DNA from 2 places in the Citrobacter telavivensis genome. Region 1 is predicted to be linked to the other one. Evidence: riboswitches for the same ligand, from Rfam matches in the RefSeq annotation. Region 1 holds a riboswitch; the other holds the start of a gene.
The links. A riboswitch is a leader RNA that binds a small molecule or an ion and turns the genes downstream of it on or off. The one in region 1 is predicted to bind cobalamin.
Positions count from the first base shown of each region.

Region 2: another riboswitch for cobalamin. It lies ahead of btuB (TonB-dependent vitamin B12 receptor BtuB); the one in region 1 lies ahead of ACERJC_RS08065 (ABC transporter substrate-binding protein).

Region 1 is NZ_JBGUBF010000001.1:1,700,002-1,704,876, forward strand. It holds gene dauA (C4-dicarboxylic acid transporter DauA) at 41-1,720, shown strand; gene ACERJC_RS08060 (GNAT family N-acetyltransferase) at 1,867-2,358, shown strand; cobalamin riboswitch at 2,537-2,764, shown strand; gene ACERJC_RS08065 (ABC transporter substrate-binding protein) at 2,985-4,037, shown strand; gene ACERJC_RS08070 (FecCD family ABC transporter permease) at 4,103-4,875, shown strand, end outside.
Region 2 is NZ_JBGUBF010000007.1:1,284-6,158, forward strand. It holds gene btuB (TonB-dependent vitamin B12 receptor BtuB) at 1-1,727, opposite strand, end outside; cobalamin riboswitch at 1,793-1,986, opposite strand; gene trmA (tRNA (uridine(54)-C5)-methyltransferase TrmA) at 2,101-3,201, shown strand; gene ACERJC_RS21025 (YijD family membrane protein) at 3,259-3,618, opposite strand; gene fabR (HTH-type transcriptional repressor FabR) at 3,615-4,268, opposite strand; gene sthA (Si-specific NAD(P)(+) transhydrogenase) at 4,467-4,875, shown strand, end outside.

The DNA of each region.
Region 1 (4,875 bases):
ATGAGTTGACAGATGATGCGCTCATGGATGAAACATTATTGTGAACAGAATTTTTTCCTCACATGTGATGCCTTTCCGCGCCCTCATCGACGCTTGTTGGAAAGAAAAATATACCGCCTCACGGTTTAGCCGTGATGTGATTGCCGGGATCACCGTCGGGATTATTGCCATCCCGCTGGCGATGGCGCTGGCTATTGGGAGTGGCGTCGCGCCGCAGTACGGACTCTATACTTCCGCTGTGGCAGGGATAGTCATTGCCTTAACCGGGGGGTCGCGTTTTAGCGTCTCTGGTCCAACCGCCGCATTTGTGGTGATCCTCTACCCCGTTTCGCAGCAGTTTGGACTTGCTGGCCTGCTGGTGGCGACGCTGATGTCCGGGGTTTTTCTGATCCTCTTTGGCCTGGCCCGCTTCGGTCGCCTGATTGAGTACATCCCGGTTTCAGTGACCTTAGGTTTTACTTCAGGGATTGGTATCACCATTGGTACCATGCAAATCAAAGACTTCCTCGGTCTGCAGATGGCCCACGTACCGGAGCACTATCTGCAGAAAGTCGGCGCGCTGTTTATGGCTCTGCCGACCATCAACCTGGGTGACGCCGCCATCGGCGTGGTCACGCTGGGCACCCTGATTTTCTGGCCGCGTCTGGGCATTCGCCTGCCAGGTCACCTGCCCGCCCTGCTCGCCGGTTGCGTCGTCATGGGGATTGTCAACCTGCTGGGCGGACATGTTGCGACCATTGGTTCTCAGTTCCACTATATTCTGGCCGACGGCTCACAGGGCAATGGGATCCCGCAACTGCTGCCGCAGCTGGTGCTGCCGTGGAACCTGCCGGATTCTGATTTCACCCTGAGCTGGGATTCCCTGCGCGCTCTGCTTCCGGCGGCGTTTTCTATGGCGATGCTGGGGGCGATTGAGTCTCTGCTCTGCGCCGTGGTGCTCGACGGAATGACCGGTACCAAACACAAGGCCAACAGTGAACTGATCGGTCAGGGGCTGGGTAACATCGTCGCGCCTTTCTTCGGCGGGATTACGGCAACGGCGGCGATTGCCCGCTCGGCGGCGAACGTCCGCGCTGGCGCTACCTCCCCGATTTCCGCTGTGATCCACGCGCTTCTGGTGATCATGGCGCTGCTGGCGCTGGCGCCACTGCTCTCCTGGCTACCGCTGTCGGCGATGGCGGCCCTGCTGCTGATGGTGGCGTGGAACATGAGCGAAGCCCACAAGGTGGTGGATTTACTGCGTCACGCGCCCAAAGACGACATCATTGTGATGATGATGTGTATGTCGCTGACGGTGCTGTTTGACATGGTCATTGCCATTAGCGTCGGGATTGTGCTGGCCTCGTTACTGTTTATGCGCCGTATCGCGCGCATGACGCGACTGGCCGCGGTGAACGTTGAGGTGCCAGAGGATGTGCTGGTGCTGCGCGTGATAGGCCCGCTGTTCTTTGCCGCGGCTGAAGGATTGTTCACCGATCTGGAGTCGCGCATTGAAGGCAAGCGCATTGTCGTGCTGAAGTGGGATGCGGTGCCCGTGCTGGATGCCGGGGGCCTGGATGCCTTCCAGCGCTTTGTGAAAAGATTGCCGGAAGGGTGCGAACTGCGCGTGACAAACGTGGAATTCCAGCCGCTGCGCACGATGGCGCGCGCCGGTATTAAGCCGATTCCGGGACGCCTGACGTTCTTCCCGAACCGCGACGCGGCGCTGGCTGATTTGTAATCTCTGGCAGTTATCGGTCCGTTCCTGTACGGGCCGGTAACATTTTCCACTCTGCCCGCTGGTTTTCCTCTCCTGAGTTGTTATTATCCGTTTTCTGTTCCTGTGAATAAGAGTGGCAGTTCGTGATTCCCTTTACCTTACGTGAAATGACCGGAGATGATATTCCGGCGGTTCAGTTATTTCTGACCCAGCATTTGAATGAATTCTTTGCTGCTGGAAGACCTGTTCCTTCTGCCGGACAGGATGTTTTTCATCTGCAACAGCAGTATATTCAGCAGGAGCGGAATTTATTGCTTTGCGCCTGGAGCGAAGAGCATGAACTCATTGCTACCCTGGCCGTCTGCCAATATGACGACCGAATAGCTGAACTTCGCGGGCGTTATATTTTGAATGAAACGGCGGAAATTTGTCGCTGTTATGTGGACAAACGCTATCGCAGAAAAGGTATTGGCCGTCAGTTACTCGCTTTTGCTGAAACATTTTGTGAGCAGCACCAGTACACCCTATTATACTTGCATACCCACCATTTTTTACCGGGCGGATATTCATTCTGGAAACGTAATAATTTTCAGGTGGTGATGGATATGCACGATCACTGGCAATTAGTGCATATGGAGAGATCACATAAATTGGCATGACTAAGAATATTAATTGATCAATGTCAATCAATTCTCATTTAGCTTTTCATCACTACGTTTTGTCATCCCGAATTTTATTATTCAAAAAATACTAACTAATTGAAATTTATGAATTAAATACTTTCACGCCCGATTATGCCCTCTCTTTACCCGGTGATTGATCTTGTTAACAAATGCCGATACAGTCCTTTCCGACAGCATTTCATTACACCAACATTGTAGTGAATAGGAATATGGTGCGGATTATTCTAATCTTATGCCATAACTGCCCCCGCAACTGTAGGCGGATGCAGAATATCCTCGTGCAGCATATTTTGTTGCAGGTCACTGTAAAGCGAATCTTTATGGGAAGGCCGATATTCTGATTACCGTGAGTCAGGAGACCTGCTGTCAAATTTATGCTCCATTGAGTGGACGGGATGGTCCATGGGATGATTTATTTGACATAAGTCACTGTGAAAAGGTGAATCAGTTTTCTGACTGAACCGCATACTTTCTTTATTTGCATAAAGTCATGCATAAATTTCACGATGTTATGTCATCTATCGTCATGAACTCTCCCGATATAAGGAACGACATAATCCATGACCAGACGTTCAGATTCTGGCATGAACGGGATGATAATAATGCACGCTAATTTTACCTCTTTACCTTATAAAAAAACGCTTCTGGCTGTTGCTGGTGCCGCGCTGTTTCTTACTTCAGGTCTTTCTCATGCTGCAAAAACGGAATATCCATTGACGATTAAAAACTGCGGTCGGGATATCACGTTTAACGCAGCGCCAAAACGTGTTGCCACCGTGGGACAAAACAGTACAGAGATCCTGTATGCACTGGGTCTGGCTGACCGCGTGGTGGGAACGTCGCTGTGGTTTGGACCGGTTCCCGATGCCTGGAAAGCAGCAAATGACAAAATTGCCGTGATTGCGCAAAACATCCCCAGTTTCGAAGGCATCATTGCCAAAAAACCGGATCTGGTCGCCAGCCAGTTCGAATGGCAAATCGGCCCCGCCGGTACCGTGGCGTCTTATGAACAGTTCAGCGAATTGAAGGTCCCCGTCTATACCGCACCGGCTGACTGCGCGAAAGATAACGAAGATGGTGGTGACGGCGTTCGCAAAGGGATGTTTGATATCGCGATGGTCTATCAGGAAGTCGCCGACTTAGCGACGATCTTCGACGTTCAGGATAAGGGTGACGAACTGATTGCCAGCCTTAAGGCGCGCGAAGCGGCAGCGAAAAACAAAATCGCCGGGATGGACAGCAACGTCTCCGCCGTCTTCTGGTTCTCCAGCGCTGACCTGCAACTTGATCCTTACGTCGCCGGGAAATTAGGGCCTGCGGCCTGGATTGCGCAAACGCTGGGCGTCAAAAACGTCATTGATTCCGCCGAAGAGTGGCCGACTGTCGGTTGGGAAACTATCGCGAAAGCCCAGCCGTCGGTAATTGTGCTGGGGGAAATGAGTCGTCGTCGTTTCCCGGCCGATGACTGGCAGGTGAAAATGGATTACCTGAAATCCGATCCGGTCACCCAACTGATCCCCGCCGTAAAAGCCAATCATTTACCGGTGATTGACGTGCAGACCATGAATGCCGGTATCAGAACCATTGACGGTGTTGAAAAGCTGGCGGATGCCCTGGTTGAGTACGGCTTAGCGCATCCTCAGGCCGCGCATTAATCCTCGTTTCGCGCCAGACCCCGACGGGTCCGGCGCGTTTTATGCACTCCGAAACGCAGGTTACTATGAGCGATTTACGCAGGACGCGTCACGCCGTCAGTCGGTTAGCGGTCAATGTTTGCGGTCACGCCCTCTGGGTTAGCGTGCTGATGTGCGGCGTCCTGCTGGCGGGGATCGCCATTGGCGAGACGTTTATTCCCTGGCAGCATGTGCTCAACACGCTGGCAAACCGTCTGTTTGATACTCACTATCCGGTTGATGCGCTGGACGCCGGGATCGTCTGGAACTATCGCCTGACCCGAGCACTGGTTTCTGCCAGCTGTGGCGCTTGCCTTGCCGTGTCGGGCGTGGTTTTACAGTCATTACTGCGTAATGCACTTGCCGAGCCCTATCTCTTGGGCATTTCAGCCGGCGCGTCTACCGGGGCGGTGCTGGTTGCGCTGACCGGACTGGGCGCGGGCATGATAAGCATGTCGTTCGGCGCATTTATCGGCGCCCTGACCGCCTTTCTGTTTGTGGCCCTGCTGGCCGTCGCAGCGGGCGGCAGGCAGGGTGGTGGCATAACCACGCAAATCATTCTCGCCGGTATCGCCAGTTCACAACTGTTCAATGCGCTGACGTCACTGATCATCACCCGCTCCGCCAACGCAGAACAGGCGCGCGGCATTATGTTCTGGTTACTCGGGAATCTGAGCGGTGTCCGCTGGCCGGACGTGGTACTGGCTGTCCCCACCGCGCTGGTTGGCGTCGCAATATGCTTTTGTTATGCCCGTCATCTGGATGCCTTCTCCTTTGGTGCAGAATCCGCAGCCTCACTGGGGATTCCGGTAAAACGCAC
Region 2 (4,875 bases), on a different contig from region 1:
TGTGAGGTGAGCGGATATGAAAGTCCAATATCCCACACGCTCAGCCCGCCCATTTTCACCTTACGGGAATTGTCATAGTCGTAATCGTAGCGCTCGCCGATGTACTGATAGGTCACATCCCAGCCCAGCTCGTAGACCTGCCCGCTCAGCTCATACTTCACCTGCTGCCTGGCGCGGCGATAAAGCTGTTGATCGGTTTCATCATCGCGCGGATCCACATACTGCAACGTTAAGCGGTGATCGACCGGACCGGTTGTCAGGTTTCCCGTCCATTCCAGCCCCTTGATGGTCGCGGATTTGACGTTGAAGTAGGTATTGTTGTTGTAGTCGATCAGATTCTGGATTTTGTAGCGATAGGTCGACAAGCGCCAGTCAAGCGGACCGGTCAGCCCTTCCAGCCCAGCTTCCCACTGCTTCGATTCTTCCGGCTTCAGATTCGGGTTAGAGGCAATGCCAAAACGCTCCGCACCAAACTGTTGCCCCAGTGAAGGCGCAAGGAAGCCCGTGCCGTAAGAGAGTGTCACCTTATAGTCATCAACGAACTGCCAGCCCGCCGCCGTTTGCCAGGTGCCATGCCAGCCAAACTGGTCGTCATGATCTTCACGACCAGACGCTTCCAGCGTCACGCTGTCAATCTGCTGTTGCCCGGTCAAATAGAGGCCCGTGTTATCACGCTTATAGTTGTCTGTCCCATACTCGCCAAAGGACATCAGCTTTTCTTGCTTCCAGTCGACACCCGCGCTGACAGCACCGTGCCCGACAATAACGTTGTTACCCCACTGGACATAGCGCTGCTCCATGTCATCAAGGCTGTAACCTGTCGCATAGCGCCCGTTCAGACTGCTGTAGTTGTAGTCCTTAATACGCTGGTAATTGGCGACCAGTTGCGAAGAGTAGATACCGGAATTGAAGCGCAGCCCTGTATCCCACGACTGGGTGTAATTCTGGTGCTCGTCGTTTCCGCCGTCATAACCCCATTTCCCCTGGTCATAATCGGCATTACTGGCATAGCCGTAGCCACGGAAGTAACCCTCGAATTGATCGTTAAATTTGTGCTCAACGCCTCCCCAGAACAGCTTGTTGCGATAGCCATCGCGATCGCTATCACCGCTGTAGCTGGAGCGCGGCTGAACATCGAAGCCTTTGGTGGTCTGATATGCCCCGGCAGCGGTCACCACGGTATCACCAAAACGCTGGCGATAAGTGCCGTCATACTGCTGATAGCCTTTTGACCCCACGCCAGCATTGATCTGCGAACGCTCCTCACCGGCCATGGTGATAATGTTCACTACTCCGCCAATGGCACCGGAACCATAAATCGCTGAACGCGGGCCGCGGATATATTCGATGCGCTGCACCAGCGAGACCGGAATCTGATCAATATCGGAGTTATTCGAAATGCCCGGACGGGCGACCGGAATACCATCCACTAACACCAGAACGTGTTTCGCTTCGGTACCCCGCACAAACAGAGAAGAGCTTTGCCCCATGCCGCCATTCTGGGCGACATCCACGCCAGGCAGACGGCGCATGACATCAAGGACAGTTCGGGACTGCCAGCGTTCGATATCTTCACGCGTGACAATGTCAGTTGGTGCCAGAACGGTATTAACAGGTTGCTGAAAACGGTTTGCCGTCACGACAAGCGTGTCAGGCGTGGCATCCTGTGCCCAACCTGAAAAGGCCGTGACGGAGAGCGCCGTCAACAGCGATGTTTTTTTAATCATTGTAAAGCATCCACAATATAAGAAGGATGCCGCAGGTCCCACCGATAGTACGCGATGATGAAAACCAGTTGCGACGTTAGCCGGCAGGTCTTCGGGCTTGGAAGGGTATCCCCGTCAGGGATACCAGAAATGAAGACTTCCCACCCGAGGGCAGTGTCTGCTTACGCTCTCATCTCACCTTTCCTTACCGCTGCGCGTCAGCTCCAGATTTACACTGGATTCCCTATTAACTCACAGGACCGGCACACGGATGCTACAGTTTGTAACATCTTACTGTCCAGCGTGATTGTTAAATATCGGAAGTCATCAATGTCTGGACATCTGTTGAGCAATCCCTACAATCCCCGCGTACTTATATTTTTCAGGATACATCATGACCCCCGAACACCTTCCGACAGAACAGTATGACGCGCAGCTCGCCGAGAAAGTGGTGCGCTTGCAGAGTATGATGGCGCCCTTTTCTGGCCTGGTTCCGGAAGTGTTTCGCTCGCCGGTCAGTCACTACCGTATGCGTGCGGAGTTCCGCATCTGGCACGATGGTGACGACCTGTATCACATCATTTTTGATCAGCAGAGCAAAAGCCGAATTCGCGTCGACAGCTTCCCGGCGGCGAGTGAACTGATCAATCAGTTAATGACCGCGATGATCGCTGGCGTACGCGACAACCGCGTGCTGCGCCATAAGCTGTTCCAGATTGATTACCTGACCACCATGAGCAATCAGGCGGTGGTCTCGCTGCTGTATCATAAAAAGCTGGACGATGAGTGGCGTGAAGCCGCCGAAGCATTGCGCGATGCGCTGCGCGCGCAGAACCTGAACGTGCATCTGATTGGCCGCGCGACGAAAACGAAAATCGCGCTGGACCAGGATTACATCGACGAACGCTTGCCGGTTGCGGGCAAAGAGATGATTTATCGTCAGGTCGAGAACAGCTTTACGCAACCCAATGCGGCAATGAACATTCAGATGCTGGAGTGGGCGCTGGATGTTACCCGCGAATCGAAAGGCGATCTGCTCGAACTGTACTGCGGGAATGGCAACTTTTCGCTCGCGCTGGCGCGCAACTTTGAGCGCGTACTGGCGACCGAAATCGCTAAACCCTCGGTTGCCGCCGCGCAATACAACATTGCGGCGAATCAGATTGATAACGTGCAGATTATCCGCATGGCGGCGGAAGAGTTTACGCAGGCGATGAACGGCGTGCGCGAGTTTAACCGCTTGCAGGGCATCGATCTGAAAAGCTATCAGTGCGAAACGATTTTTGTCGATCCGCCCCGCAGCGGTCTGGACAGTGAGACGGAGAAAATGGTGCAGGCGTATCCGCGTATTCTGTACATCTCCTGCAATCCACAGACGCTGTGCAAGAACCTGGAAACCTTGAGCCAGACGCATAACGTCTCACGTCTGGCGCTGTTCGATCAGTTCCCGTATACGCACCATATGGAGTGCGGAGTGTTGTTGACGGCGAAGTAATCGGTTATCGGCCGGATAAGGCATTTATGCCGCATCCGGCCTGGACGTCAGCCGCTTTTATTCCGACACTTCCTGCTTGCGATTACGCATTTTCACGCCGATCCAGAAGACCAGAATGACCGACAGCACCGCCGGGAAGAAGTTGGAGCCGATATCCGGATACTCCGCGCGCACCACGGTGCTGTAAAGCAGAACGCCGAGAATAAAGCAGGCGGCAGACAGGCCCGGTAACCCCACAGGCATGGTGCGATTCTGATAACGTTGATGCAGACAGTACACCGTCAGCACCAGCGAGATAATCGGGAATACAGAGAACGGCACGATGGAGCTAAACAGCGCCGCGAATGTGCCATTGATCGACAAGCCAGCGACCAGCGCCAGCAACAGCGTACCTTTATCCTGAACTGACTGTTTCATTGCTCTTCCTTCACGTTACCTGGAATGAGGGTCATCTTCTCTTGTTCGCGGCGATACCAGTAAAACGCGCCTTTCGAAATCATGCGCAGTTGCAGTACCAGTCGCTCTTCTAACTGTTGGCGTTGTTCCGCCCCCACGTCCAGCGCCTCGGCGCCTGCACTGAAGACAATCGTCACCATCGCTTCGGCTTGCGCTTCAGTAAACGCGCGCGGCATATGGTTTTCGAGTTCCAGATAATCCGCAAGTTCCGCGATGAAGTGCTGAATTTCTCGTGCAACGGCGGCACGGAAAGCCGCTGAGGTACCAGAACGTTCACGCAATAATAAACGGAAGGCGTTGGGGTTGTTACCGATGAACTCCATAAATGTAGAGACCGAGGTGCGGATCACACTCCCGCCCTTGGCGATACGCTGACGAGCCTGGCGCATCAACTGACGCAGCATCAGACCGCTTTCATCGACCATCGTCAGGCCGAGTTCATCAACATCACGGAAATGACGATAAAAGGAGGTTGGCGCAATGCCCGCTTCGCGCGCGACTTCACGCAAACTCAGGCTGGCGAAGCTACGCTCTGCGCTCAGTTGACTAAATGCGGCCTCTACCAGCGAACGCCGGGTTTTTTCTTTTTGCTGCGCTCTAACGCCCATCACGATGTCTGAATCCTTCCATATGTCTTGTCTGGCACTATACCAGAGTTCAAAGTTAATCTGCTTGTTCCGCTTTGTGAATGATTGTTTGCGCGCAGTTTGTGCTTCAGCTTCGCAAAAAAGCACAACGATAATTGGGTTATCCCGGCAATGATGTTACTATTCTGTTGCTTTTATGTATAAGAACAGGTAAGCCTTACCATGCCACATTCCTACGATTACGATGCCATAGTAATAGGTTCCGGCCCCGGCGGCGAAGGCGCTGCAATGGGTCTGGTTAAGCAAGGAGCTCGCGTTGCCGTTGTCGAGCGCTATCATAACGTTGGCGGCGGTTGCACCCACTGGGGCACCATCCCGTCGAAAGCGCTCCGTCACGCAGTCAGCCGTATTATCGAATTCAATCAGAACCCCCTTTACAGCGATCATTCCCGCCTGCTTCGTTCCTCATTCGCCGATATTCTCAACCATGCCGACAACGTGATTAATCAGCAAACACGGATGCGACAGGGTTTTTATGAGCGTAACCACTGCGAAATCTTGCAGGGCAACGCCCATTTTGTCGACGAACACACGCTGGCGCTGGAATGTCATGACGGTACGGTTGAAACCC